4 regions of the Xenorhabdus griffiniae genome follow, and region 3 is predicted to be linked to each of the others. Evidence: predicted binding sites of a transcription regulator. Region 3 holds the regulator's gene; each other region holds the start of a gene.
What was found. The regulator CRP, encoded in region 3, controls carbon source genes, mostly activating them, when cyclic AMP is high. The targets are predictions, from matches to a motif close to ATGTGANNNNNNTCACAT.
Positions count from the first base shown of each region.

Region 1 (3,149 bases), 680 kb from region 3:
TGTTAGAAGTACAGCTAAGACTCGCTAAACAATACGATCTACCTGTGATCCTCCATTCCAGAAAAAGTCATGATCAATTGGCGGCAATCTTGAGAAAACACAAATTACTACGAGCCGGGGTTATTCATGGTTTTGCGGGGAGTTTATCCCAAGCTCAAGCTTTTATTCGCCTGGGATTTTACATTGGTGTTGGAGGGACAATTACCTACGACAGAGCACAAAAAACACGTAGTGCTATCGCACAATTACCTCTGTCATCTTTGGTATTGGAAACGGATGCGCCTGACATGCCATTATCGGGATTTCAGGGGCAGCCAAATCGACCAGAAAGAGTTGCACAGGTTTTTTCCGTATTGTGTCAGTTGCGTCGAGAGCCGACAGATGAAATTGCCAATCAAATTTATCAAAATAGTATGACCCTATTTGCACTGGGTTGACTTATACGCATTAAACTTCAAGTTGCAATTTACAACACTCGATGAAATCACACGCATCTTGGAGCTAGATTGGTATATAACATATTAATAATGCTTAACTTGTATTTCTTGCCTGTTTATCCTGTTTTTTACCTTTTCCTCCGTTAAATTATCTAATCCTACCGAAATTAGATGATTTTATGTGACGCATGTCTCATTTTTCATTTTTATATTACTTTTTGCTGTATTAATTTGTGATGTTAGTTGCTTGTTCTTTTTTAGTCCTAGGTATAATCGGCCCACACACAATGTCAGTAGAATCTTATGGAATAACTGACATATTTTCTTATTATTTTTTAGTGAACAGGGATTCTTCCAATGCAACTCCTTATGAGCCTGGTCGGTATGGCAGTGCTGGTTTTTATCGCAGTACTCTTCTCCAGTAATTATCGAGCCATTAAAATCCGCACTGTCCTGGGCGCCTTTCTAATTCAGGTTGCCATTGGGGCATTTGTACTTTACGTACCAGCCGGTAAAGATATTCTGGGGGGAATGTCAAAAGGCGTTTCCAACGTAATAGGATACGGACAAAAAGGAACAGATTTTATTTTTGGCGGCCTGGTGTCCGACAAAATGTTTGAATTGTTCGGCGGCGGTGGTTTTGTCTTTGCCCTGCGTGTCCTGCCAGTCATTGTTTTCTTCTCATCACTCATTGCGGTGTTGTATTACATGGGCATTATGCAGATCGTCATCAAAATATTGGGTGGCGGATTGCAGAAAATACTGGGAACCTCACGGACTGAATCTTTGTCTGCAACGGCGAATATTTTCGTAGGTCAGACCGAAGCCCCATTGGTTGTACGCCCTTATATCGCGACCATGACCCAATCTGAGTTGTTCGCTGTGATGTGCGGTGGATTGGCTTCTGTTGCTGGCTCTGTACTGGCGGGCTATGCATCTATGGGTGTTCCATTAGAATACCTGATTGCGGCTTCATTTATGGCCGCGCCAGGTGGTCTGCTGTTTGCAAAATTGCTGGTGCCGGAAACAGAAAAAACGCACGATACGGCTGACGCGATGTCGTTGGTTGCGGCGGAAGATCGCCCTGCAAATATTATTGATGCTGCAGCATCGGGTGCCGCATCCGGTATGCAGTTAGCCCTGAATGTCGGCGCTATGCTATTAGCCTTCACCGCATTGATTGCTTTACTAAACGGTATCTTAGGCGGTATCGGCGGCTGGTTTGATTATCCTCAATTATCGATGGAATTGGTTTTGGGTTGGGTTTTTGCACCAATCGCTTACCTGATTGGTATTCCGTGGAATGAGGCAACAATTGCGGGTTCTTTCATTGGGCAGAAATTAGTTGTCAATGAATTCGTGGCATTCATGAACTTTAGTGAATACCTGGCAACAGATGATGTCGTTAAGGCAGCAGGTCTGCAAGTGCTTTCTGATCATACTAAAGCCATTATCTCTTTTGCTCTGTGTGGTTTCGCTAACCTGTCTTCTGTCGCGATCCTTCTGGGCGGCTTAGGTGGTATGGCACCAAACCGTCGCGGTGACATTGCCCGTTTCGGTTTGAAAGCTGTATTGGCGGGTTCACTCTCTAACTTGATGAGTGCAACAATTGCCGGATTCTTCCTCTCGTTGTAAGACGTCGGAAGTTTATATCACATTGAATGCAGGTGAGATTTCTCACCTGCATTTGTTTTAAGTCTGTTGTCTGATTCAGTGACGATAATAATACCGTTGGAGAGTTTTATGACCGATTTAACCGCCGCCGCTCAGCAGGCGCTGAGTTTGATGGATTTAACTACGCTTAATGATGATGATACAGATGAGAAAGTGGCTGCACTTTGTCGCCAGGCAAACAGTCCTGCCGGACAGACAGCCGCTATTTGTATCTACCCACGTTTTATTCCCGTGGCACGTAAGGTATTACGTGAACAGGGAACCCCTGATATTCGCATTGCCACGGTGACTAATTTCCCGCATGGCAATGATGATATCGACATTGCACTGGCTGAAACTCGTGCTGCCATAGCTTATGGTGCTGATGAAGTGGATGTTGTTTTTCCTTATCGCGCATTGATGGCTGGTAATGAGCAGATTGGTTTTGATTTGGTCACAGCCTGTAAAACGGCCTGTGCTGAATCGGGCGTTTGGCTAAAAGTCATCATTGAAACGGGTGAATTAAAAGAAGCGGCCTTGATTCGCAAGGCATCTGAAATTTCCATTCAGGCTGGAGCGGATTTCATCAAAACGTCAACCGGTAAGGTTCCGGTTAATGCGACGCTGGAAAGTGCCGAAATTATGCTGAGTGTGATCCGTGATCTGGGTGTAGGTGATAGCGTTGGTTTCAAACCGGCGGGTGGCGTGCGCACGACTCAAGAAGCCGCACAATATTTGGCGTTGGCAGAACGCATTATGGGCGACAAATGGGTTGATTCCCGCCATTTCCGTTTTGGTGCTTCCAGTTTGTTGGACAGTTTGCTGACGACTCTTGGCTACCAGAGTCAAAAACAGAGTAGTGGTTATTGAGATCAATAATGATTAATTGCACACAGGTTAAGATAGTGTGCATTACTGCCATTCTTTTCAGATAATAATGATTGGGAGGTAGCTTTGTTTCTGGCACAGGAAATTATCCGCAAAAAACGTGATGGTCATCCATTGAATGAAGAAGAGATCCGCTTCTTTATCAACGGCGTCCGCGATAATACGGTTTCT
Region 1 covers NZ_CP147737.1:1,024,165-1,027,313, reverse strand. Annotated here, with positions in the region: gene WDV75_RS04500 (TatD family hydrolase) at 1-437, shown strand, start outside; gene WDV75_RS04495 (NupC/NupG family nucleoside CNT transporter) at 807-2,072, shown strand; gene deoC (deoxyribose-phosphate aldolase) at 2,181-2,960, shown strand; gene deoA (thymidine phosphorylase) at 3,045-3,149, shown strand, end outside.
Region 1: a site for CRP is predicted at 617-634, ahead of WDV75_RS04495 (NupC/NupG family nucleoside CNT transporter). Genes of this name have one in related genera too.

Region 2 (3,149 bases), 370 kb from region 3:
AATGTCACGGTGCTCCATTGGGTGATGCTGAAATTGAAGCAACCCGTAAAGCGCTGGGGTGGGAACATCCTGCGTTTGAAATTCCTCAGGACATTTACGCTGGCTGGAACGCCCAGGAAGCAGGCAAGGTTAAAGAAGCCACTTGGGAAGAGAAATTTGCTGCATATGCGCAAGCTTATCCAGAACTGGCTGCTGAATTTAACCGTCGTACCAGCGGTGATCTGCCAGCAAACTGGGAAGCGGAGTCCAAGGCATTTATTGAAAAACTGCAACAGAACCCAGCTTCTATTGCCAGCCGTAAGGCATCACAAAATGCACTAGAAGCATTCGGTAAAGTTCTGCCAGAATTTATGGGTGGTTCTGCTGACTTAGCTCCAAGTAACCTGACCATGTGGTCTGGCTCTAAACCGCTAAACGAAGTTCAGGACGGTAACTACATTCACTACGGTGTGCGTGAATTCGGTATGTCTGCCATCATGAACGGTATCGCACTGCATGGTGGTTTTGTGCCTTATGGCGCAACATTCCTGATGTTCGTGGAATATGCCCGTAACGCTGTACGCATGGCAGCCCTGATGAAAGTGCGCAGCATCTTCGTTTATACCCACGATTCCATCGGGTTGGGTGAAGATGGTCCAACTCACCAGCCAGTCGAACAAATTGCCAGTCTGCGCGTAACGCCAAATATGAGCACATGGCGTCCATGTGACCAGGTTGAATCTGCGGTTGCGTGGAAATATGCTATTGAGCGCAAAGATGGCCCTACTTCGCTGATCTTCTCCCGTCAAAATCTGGCACAGCAAGAACGTACTGCTGAACAGTTGGCGAATATCGAGAAAGGGGCTTATATCCTGAAGGATTGTGCAGGTCAGCCTGAATTGATCCTGATTGCTACGGGTTCCGAAGTGGAATTGGCGGTGAAAGCGGCTGAGCAACTGACTGCTGAAGGTCGTCAGGTTCGCGTGGTTTCTATGCCATCTACTGATGCTTTCGATAAACAAGATGCTGCATATCGTGAAGCGGTATTGCCAGCGGCAGTTTCTGCCCGTGTTGCCATCGAAGCCGGTATCTCTGATTACTGGTTCAAATATGTTGGTATCAATGGTGCTATCGTTGGTATGAATACTTTCGGTGAATCTGCACCTGCTGATGTTCTGTTCAAAGAGTTTGGTTTCACGGTTGAAAATGTAGTAGCCAAGGCAACAGCTTTGCTGAAATAATCGGCAACTAATTCATATAAGCGCATTCGTATCAATTTTAGGGCGAATGCGCTCTTTTTTTGTTCAATCTTTCCTCCATAATGTGACGAATGGCGCTTGCCATCACTCCTTTTTTCTCGTAATCTGCATTTATAGTTGCTGAACCGTTTCAGTTTGATGCATAAATGAGATAATAAAATGTCTTGTCTGTCACAATCTGGTTAATTTTGTGAGGAATTATCAGTACAAGCAGACATTGCTCAGTTATTCTAAGCGGTTGCGTAACTACAGAGAAATTCAGGGAGTAACATGACTATCAGAGTAGCGATTAATGGTTTCGGAAGAATAGGGCGCAGTGTCTTGCGTGCTCTTTACGAATCAGGGCGTCAAGCTGAAATTTCAGTGATCGCTATCAATGAGTTGGCAGATGCACAAGGCATTGCTCACTTGTTGAAATACGATTCCAGTCATGGGCGTTTTGCATGGAATGTGCGCCTGAATAATGATTTATTGCAAGTAGGAAGTGACAGTATCCAGCTACTTCATCAACCGAATATCTCGGCTCTGCCGTGGAAAGCGTTGGACATTGATATTGTTCTTGACTGTACAGGTAGGTATGGTGAACGGGCAGACGGAGAGTCTCATATCGCCAGCGGAGCCAAGAAAGTCCTGTTTGCACATCCGGGAGGAAATAATCTGGATGCAACCGTCGTATATGGTGTTAATCATCATGCATTGGTTGCCGAAGATCGCATTGTTTCTAATGCATCCTGTACAACAAACTGCATCATTCCAATCATCCAAGTGTTGGATGATGCGTTCAATATTGAATCTGGTACGGTGACAACCATTCATGCATCGATGAATGATCAACCCGTGATTGATGCTTATCACGGTGATTTACGTCGAACTCGGGCGGCCAGTCAATCTATTATTCCTGTTGATACAAAACTGGCGGCGGGGATCACACGTATTTTCCCTAAATTCAATGATCGGTTTGAGGCGATTTCTGTTCGAGTACCCACTATCAATGTGACAGCCATTGACTTGAGCGTAACAGTCTGTTCGGCTGTGAGTGTGGAAGATGTGAACCGGCTCCTGCAAAAATCAGCGGCCAGGGAGTTTCATGGTATAGTGGATTATACTGATTTGCCGTTGGTTTCAACGGATTTTAACCACGATCCCCACAGTGCTATTGTGGATGGAACACAAACGAGGGTTAGCGGTAAGCACCTGATTAAAACCCTTGTGTGGTGTGACAATGAGTGGGGCTTTGCCAATCGTATGATTGATACGACGCTGGCAATGGCCGCAACCGGTTTCAAATAATCATTTGTTGTGTCACAAACGGCACACAGCAGAAGATTGAGTAATTTTATAAAGAATCAATGAGAGGATTCACCATGTCTGTAATTAAGATGACTGATTTAGATCTAGCGGGTAAACGTGTATTGATCCGTGCTGATCTGAATGTACCTGTAAAAGATGGTAAAGTTACCTCTGATGCACGTATCCGTGCGTCTTTGCCGACGATTGAGGCTGCGTTGAATCAGGGAGCCAAGGTCATGGTTACTTCTCACCTGGGACGCCCAACTGAGGGAGAATACAACGAAGAGTTCTCACTGCAACCTGTCGTTGATTATTTGAAAGAAGCACTTTCTTCTCCTGTTCGTCTGGAAAAAAGCTATTTGGATGGTGTTGAAGTGACGGAAGGCGAATTAGTTGTGCTGGAAAACGTTCGCTTCAATAAAGGTGAGAAAAAAGACGATGAAACGTTATCAAAGCAGTATGCTGCACTGTGTGATGTGTATGTCATGGATGCTTTTGGTACGGCGCACCGTGCGCAAGCGTCAACTCACGGCGTTGCTAAGTTTGCCCCAATTGCTTGTGCTGGCCCTCTGCTTTCTGGCGAGCTGGAAGCGTTGGGTAAAGCACTGCACAATCCTGCCC
Region 2 covers NZ_CP147737.1:715,887-719,035, reverse strand. Annotated here, with positions in the region: gene tkt (transketolase) at 1-1,220, shown strand, start outside; gene epd (erythrose-4-phosphate dehydrogenase) at 1,509-2,528, shown strand; gene pgk (phosphoglycerate kinase) at 2,603-3,149, shown strand, end outside.
Region 2: a site for CRP is predicted at 1,301-1,318, ahead of epd (erythrose-4-phosphate dehydrogenase). Genes of this name have one in related genera too.

Region 3 (3,149 bases):
AAAAAACGCTCGAGCAAAAAGTGCAAGACGTCAAACGTCAACTTGAACGAGGTGAAGTTCTGTTGGTATGGTCTGAACTACATGGAACCGTTAATATCTTGCCTAAAGAGATGTTCCGCCCGTAAAACTCAACTTGTTTGATTCATTCTAATTGACTGATTCGCCAATTTTATTAATTAAGGAGTCTGTTCATGTCTGCCAAACACCCCGTTATCGCAATCACTGGCTCCAGTGGAGCAGGAACAACCACAACCAGTGTCGCTTTTCGCAAGATTTTCCAGCAATTTGACGTAACAGCTGCACTGATAGAAGGGGATAGTTTCCATCGTTATACTCGTCCTGAAATGGATGCCGAGATACGGAAAGCAAGAGAACAAGGCAGACATATCAGCTACTTTGGGCCAGAAGCCAATGATTTCGGTATGCTGGAAAAAACATTCCTTGAGTATGGGGAAACAGGCCATGGCCGCTGCCGAAAATATCTTCATACCTATGATGAAGCCGTCCCCTATAACCAATCACCAGGTACTTTCACCCCGTGGGAAGCTCTGCCATCTAATACGGACGTCCTATTTTATGAAGGACTTCACGGGGGAGTTGTCACGCCACAACACAATGTCGCCAGTCATGTTGATCTGCTAATTGGCGTTGTACCGATCGTCAACTTAGAATGGATACAAAAACTCATCCGAGATACGGGCGAGCGAGGGCATTCCAGAGAAGCGGTTATGGATTCCGTTGTTCGTTCAATGGATGACTATATCCGCTACATCACTCCTCAGTTTTCACGTACCCATATCAATTTCCAACGTGTCCCTACCGTTGATACCTCCAATCCCTTCTCTGCCAAAGCGATCCCCTCTCTGGACGAAAGTTTTATCGTGATCCGTTTCCGTGGACTCACGCAAATTAATTTCCCTTATTTGCTCGCGATGCTTCAGGGTTCATTTATTTCCGGCATAAATACTATCGTTGTTCCTGGTGGAAAAATGGGGTTGGCAATGGAATTAATTATGGCACCGCTTGTTAAACAATTACTGGAAGGCAAAAAAATCTCGTAATTTAATCTCTATTTAATTTTTAATAAAACAGGTAACAAAAAATAATGTTACCTGTTTTATTTAAATAAGCAGGTTATTTTTTGTGACAAAATTTTTTCCTTGTATACCAATCTCACTCCAAGATGCATGTAATTTCTCCCCCGCGAAGCGGGGAGAAATCAGGTTTCATATCGTGTTGTAAATTGCAGCTTGAAGTTTAATGCGTATAAAACACATCTTGAAAGACGATAGGTATATAAATGTAAAATCAATAAAACCAACTCTTCTGCCTGATTTCTGGTAATCTGGCAGTCAGTCTAATATGCTGAAGCGATACAAGAGAAGACAGAAGCGCTTTCCTGTGTTACAAACAAGGTTACAAGCGTGGACTGGCAAGGTATATGGGTTAAGATCAATATGCCTAAATTTTGGCATCTTTATAATCCATATAAAATTCCCGCTTGTCAGTTTTTCAGCAGGCTAATATGTTAAGCTATTGACTTTATAAAGCCAGCCTGAAGAGGAACGACAGTTTCTCACATCATAAAGGCAGAAATAACAACAGAGGATAAAGCGAATGGTTCTCGGCAAGCCACAAACAGACCCTACTCTTGAATGGTTTTTGTCACACTGCCATATTCACAAATATCCATCCAAGAGCACGCTTATTCATCAAGGTGAGAAAGCAGAAACGCTTTACTACATTGTTAAAGGTTCAGTTGCTGTTCTAATAAAAGATGAAGAAGGTAAGGAAATGATTCTCTCTTATTTAAATCAGGGGGATTTCATTGGTGAACTTGGATTATTTGAAGAGGGGCAAGAACGTACTGCATGGGTACGAGCCAAAAGTGCCTGTGAAGTGGCTGAAATTTCCTATAAGAAATTTCGCCAGTTAATTCAGGTCAATCCTGATATTCTGATGCGTTTATCTGCTCAGATGGCAAGTCGCCTACAAACCACTTCTGAAAAAGTAGGTAACTTAGCCTTTCTGGACGTTACAGGCCGTATCGCCCAGACATTGCTCAATTTGGCCAAACAGCCTGATGCAATGACTCACCCTGATGGTATGCAAATCAAAATCACACGTCAGGAAATTGGGCAGATTGTGGGTTGCTCCCGTGAAACGGTTGGCCGTATTTTGAAAATGCTGGAAGATCAAAGCCTGATCTCTGCACATGGCAAAACCATCGTCGTTTATGGGACGCGTTAATTCCCAATAAACCGAAACTCAGCCAGTGCAATCTATTACTTCGCACTGGCTTTTTTACTGTTATTTGTTTAACCAACGGGATATCGCCATTTCCAGCCGCACCATACCCTCTGTGATTTCGTCCTCAGGAATAATCAGTGATGGTGTAAAGCGCAAGATGCTGTCTCCTGCACTTAATAACATCAATCCCAGTTCTGCCGCCTGCTGCAATATTTCTTTGGCCTTGCCCTGATATTCAGCTTTCAATACAGCCCCAATAAGCAAGCCTTTTCCGCGAAATTCACGAAAGATACCATATTTTTGGTTCATCTTTTCCAAAGCATGAATGAGCATATCGTGCCGTTTTTCCACGCCCATCAGCACTTCTGGCGTATTGATAATATCCAGTACGACACAACCGATACGACAAGCCAATGGGTTTCCACCATAAGTCGTTCCATGGGCGCCCGTTTCCATTGCCGCCGCGATTTTATCTGTCGTTAACATTGCACTGATGGGAAAACCGCCCCCCAGTGCTTTTGCCGTCGTCAAGATATCCGGCTGTACGCCATAATGCTGGTAAGCATATAACTGCCCCGTGCGCCCTATTCCACTCTGGACTTCATCAAAGACCAACAAAGCCTGATGCTTATCACACAATTCCCGCACCCCATGCAGAAACGCCATTGTCGCAGGAGTCACTCCTCCTTCACCTTGGATTGGCTCCAAAACAACAGCACAAGTGTGATCATCGATTTCCGCTCTAACGGCATCCAGATCGTTAAAAGGCACATGAACAATATCGGCGGGTTTAGGCCCAAACTCTTCGGCATACTTCGGTTGCCCTCCCACCGAAACCGTGAAAAAGGTACGACCATGAAATGCCTGATGGAATGCAATGATTTTGGTTTTATTCGGAT
Region 3 covers NZ_CP147737.1:344,374-347,522, reverse strand. Annotated here, with positions in the region: gene WDV75_RS01585 (YheU family protein) at 1-125, shown strand, start outside; gene WDV75_RS01580 (phosphoribulokinase) at 192-1,061, shown strand; gene crp (cAMP-activated global transcriptional regulator CRP) at 1,618-2,250, shown strand; gene WDV75_RS01570 (aspartate aminotransferase family protein) at 2,311-3,149, opposite strand, start outside.

Region 4 (3,149 bases), 1.6 Mb from region 3:
GCTTTCAATAACCCCTTATTTTTAATGCGTCTTGCCTTTCTTTTAACCAGCCATTATAGCCTTAGTAAAGCAAGCGAGAACGGATCGTGCCCGGTAAGGCTCTCAGTTTCTGCAAAACCAATTCAGCCTGAGCTGAATTCTGCGTCGTAATATCAATCACCACATAACCAATACCACTGTCAGTCCGCAGATATTGGGCATCAATATTGATTTCTTGTTCAGTGAATACTTGGTTAATACTGGTCAAGATACCGGGGCGGTTTTCATGGATATGCAGTAATCGGTTAGTATCCTTGGCATGAACAGGGAGCGAGACTTCAGGAAAATTAACCGCTGATAAGGTAGAACCATTGTCAGAATATTTGACCAGTTTCCCAGAAACTTCATAACCGATATTTTGCTGGGCTTCTTGTGTCGATCCCCCAATATGTGGTGTCAACAATACGTTATCAAACTGGCTTAATGGGGAGATAAAAGGATCATTATTTGTTGCGGGTTCATGAGGAAAAACATCAATCGCCGCACCAGAAAGATGCCCTGTTTCCAACGCGTTGCTGAGTGCATCAATATCGACCACTGTGCCGCGTGATGCATTGATCAAAATTGAACCTGGTTTCATCAATTCCAGTTCTGCTGCACCAATCATATTTTTGGTTGAGGCGGTTTCAGGAACATGCAGGCTCACGACATCACTCATATTCAGCAATTCAGACAAATGATGAACTTGCTGTGCATTACCTAAGGGCAATTTATTTTCAATATCATAGAAATAGACATTCAGGCCAATATTTTCAGCCAAAATGCCAAGCTGTGTACCAATATGCCCGTAACCAATAATGCCTAATTTTTTCCCGCGCGCTTCGTAGCAGCCTTTTGCCTGCTTATCCCATATCCCATTATGGGCTTTGGCATTCGCTTCAGGAATACGACGTAACAGCAACAGCAACTCACCCAATACCATTTCAGCGACCGAACGCGTATTGGAAAAAGGCGCATTAAATACCGGAATACCACGTTTTGCCGCGGCTTTCAGGTCAACCTGGTTAGTACCAATACAAAAACACCCAACAGCAACCAGCTTTTCCGCTGCGGCGAAAATCTCTTCGGTCAATTGGGTGCGGGAACGAATGCCGACAAATCGGGCATCACGGATCGCTGCTTTCAATTCTTCAGGTTCTAATGCCCCTTTGTGATATTCAATATTGCTGTACCCTGCCGCTTTTAGGCTATCTACTGCACTTTGGTGAACACCTTCCAGCAGCAGAAATTTAATTTTGTCCTTTTCTAAAGATACCTTAACCATTTGCCCGCCCTAGTTGTACTTACTTTCATAATGCATATCGACGCCACCAAAATAACAAAAAAAACGGTAACGGCAATACAATCGATTGCTTATATTACAGAATAAGCAACAGTAAATAAGTTGTTATGCAAAGTAAAATAATTCGTTACGGGGAATGATCAGCATTTTGAGGTTTTTTTAGACGAAAAAGTGATATATCTCACTAAATTTTCTATTTTGAATAAATATAAAAATATTTTTAGGGCAGGTTATTCTGCCCTCAATAAATGATTATTCAGTGAGCGTCTTAACGCCATCCGCAGTACCTACCAGTACCACATTAGCGCCTCGATTAGCAAAAAGCCCCACCGTTACCACGCCTGCTATCCCATTGATTTTATCTTCTAACGCAGTGGGATCGACAATCGAAAGATTGTGAACATCCAGAATATGGTTACCATTGTCTGTCACAACGTTTTCACGATAAACCGGTGTTCCGCCCAATTTCACCAGCTCACGAGCCACATAAGCCCGTGCCATTGGGATGACTTCAACTGGCAGAGGAAACTTGCCTAATACATCGACTTGCTTAGACGAATCAATAATACAGATAAATTTCTTCGCAACCGCCGCGATGATTTTTTCCCTGGTTAACGCTGCGCCGCCACCTTTGATCATCTGCATTTGACCATTAATTTCATCAGCACCATCAACATAAATATCCAACGTGTCGACGTCATTGCAGTCAAACACAGGGATACCGAGAGCTTTTAGTCTCTCAGTCGATGCGTCTGAACTCGATACGGCACCTTCAATTTTATCTTTGATGGTGCCTAACGCATCAATAAAATGCGCTGCGGTAGAACCTGTACCAACACCAACAATTGTGCCTGGTTTAACATATTCCAATGCTGCCCAACCTACTGCTTTTTTCAGTTCGTCCTGAGTCATATTGATCACAGCCTATAATCAGTTACAAGGAAAAATCTGACGGCTAGTATAAACAATATTGGCTCACCTCATGAAAAAATATGGCATAGTGCTGGTTAGGCCACATAATGGTTTTTATTGAGCTGTAACACAAAAAGTGCAAACACGGAGAATCTTATTTTCAATGAAACGTCCTGATTACCGGTCATTGCAAGCATTAGATGCAGTGATCAAAGAGCGTGGTTTCGAGCGGGCAGCGCAAAAACTTTGTATTACTCAATCAGCGGTATCTCAGAGAATCAAGCAATTAGAAAATATGTTTGGTCAGCCACTATTGGTACGCACTGTTCCTCCCCACCCTACAGAGCAAGGGCAAAAGCTGCTTGCGCTATTACATCAGGTGGAACTGCTGGAAGCACAATGGCTTGGTGATGAAAATAGCAATGAGATCCCGTTACTGCTTTCCCTTGCTGTTAATGCGGACAGCCTGGCGACGTGGCTTTTACCGGCTCTCCATCCTGTTTTATCCGATTTACCCATTCGGCTAAATATTCAGGTGGAAGATGAAACCCGAACTCAAGAGCGATTGCGGCGTGGTGAAGTTGTCGGGGCGATTAGTATTCAATCCCAACCTCTGCCAAGTTGTTTAGTTGATAAATTAGGTGCCTTGGATTACCTGTTTGTCGCCTCTCCAGAGTTTGCAAACCGTTTTTTCCCGAATGGCGTCACGCGTTCGGCATTACTGAAAGCCCCTGCGGTTGCATTCGACCATTTAGATGATATGCATCAAGCATTTTTACAACAGAACTTCGATTTATCACCGGGAAGTGTGCCCTGTCATATCGTGAATTCTTCCGAAGCATTTGTTCAACTGGCAAAACAAGGTTCGACTTGTTGCATGATCCCACATTTGCAAATCAACAAGGAACTAAAAGCT
Region 4 covers NZ_CP147737.1:3,541,702-3,544,850, forward strand. Annotated here, with positions in the region: gene serA (phosphoglycerate dehydrogenase) at 62-1,303, opposite strand; gene rpiA (ribose-5-phosphate isomerase RpiA) at 1,574-2,233, opposite strand; gene WDV75_RS15865 (LysR family transcriptional regulator ArgP) at 2,397-3,149, shown strand, end outside.
Region 4: a site for CRP is predicted at 1,491-1,508, ahead of serA (phosphoglycerate dehydrogenase). Genes of this name have one in related genera too.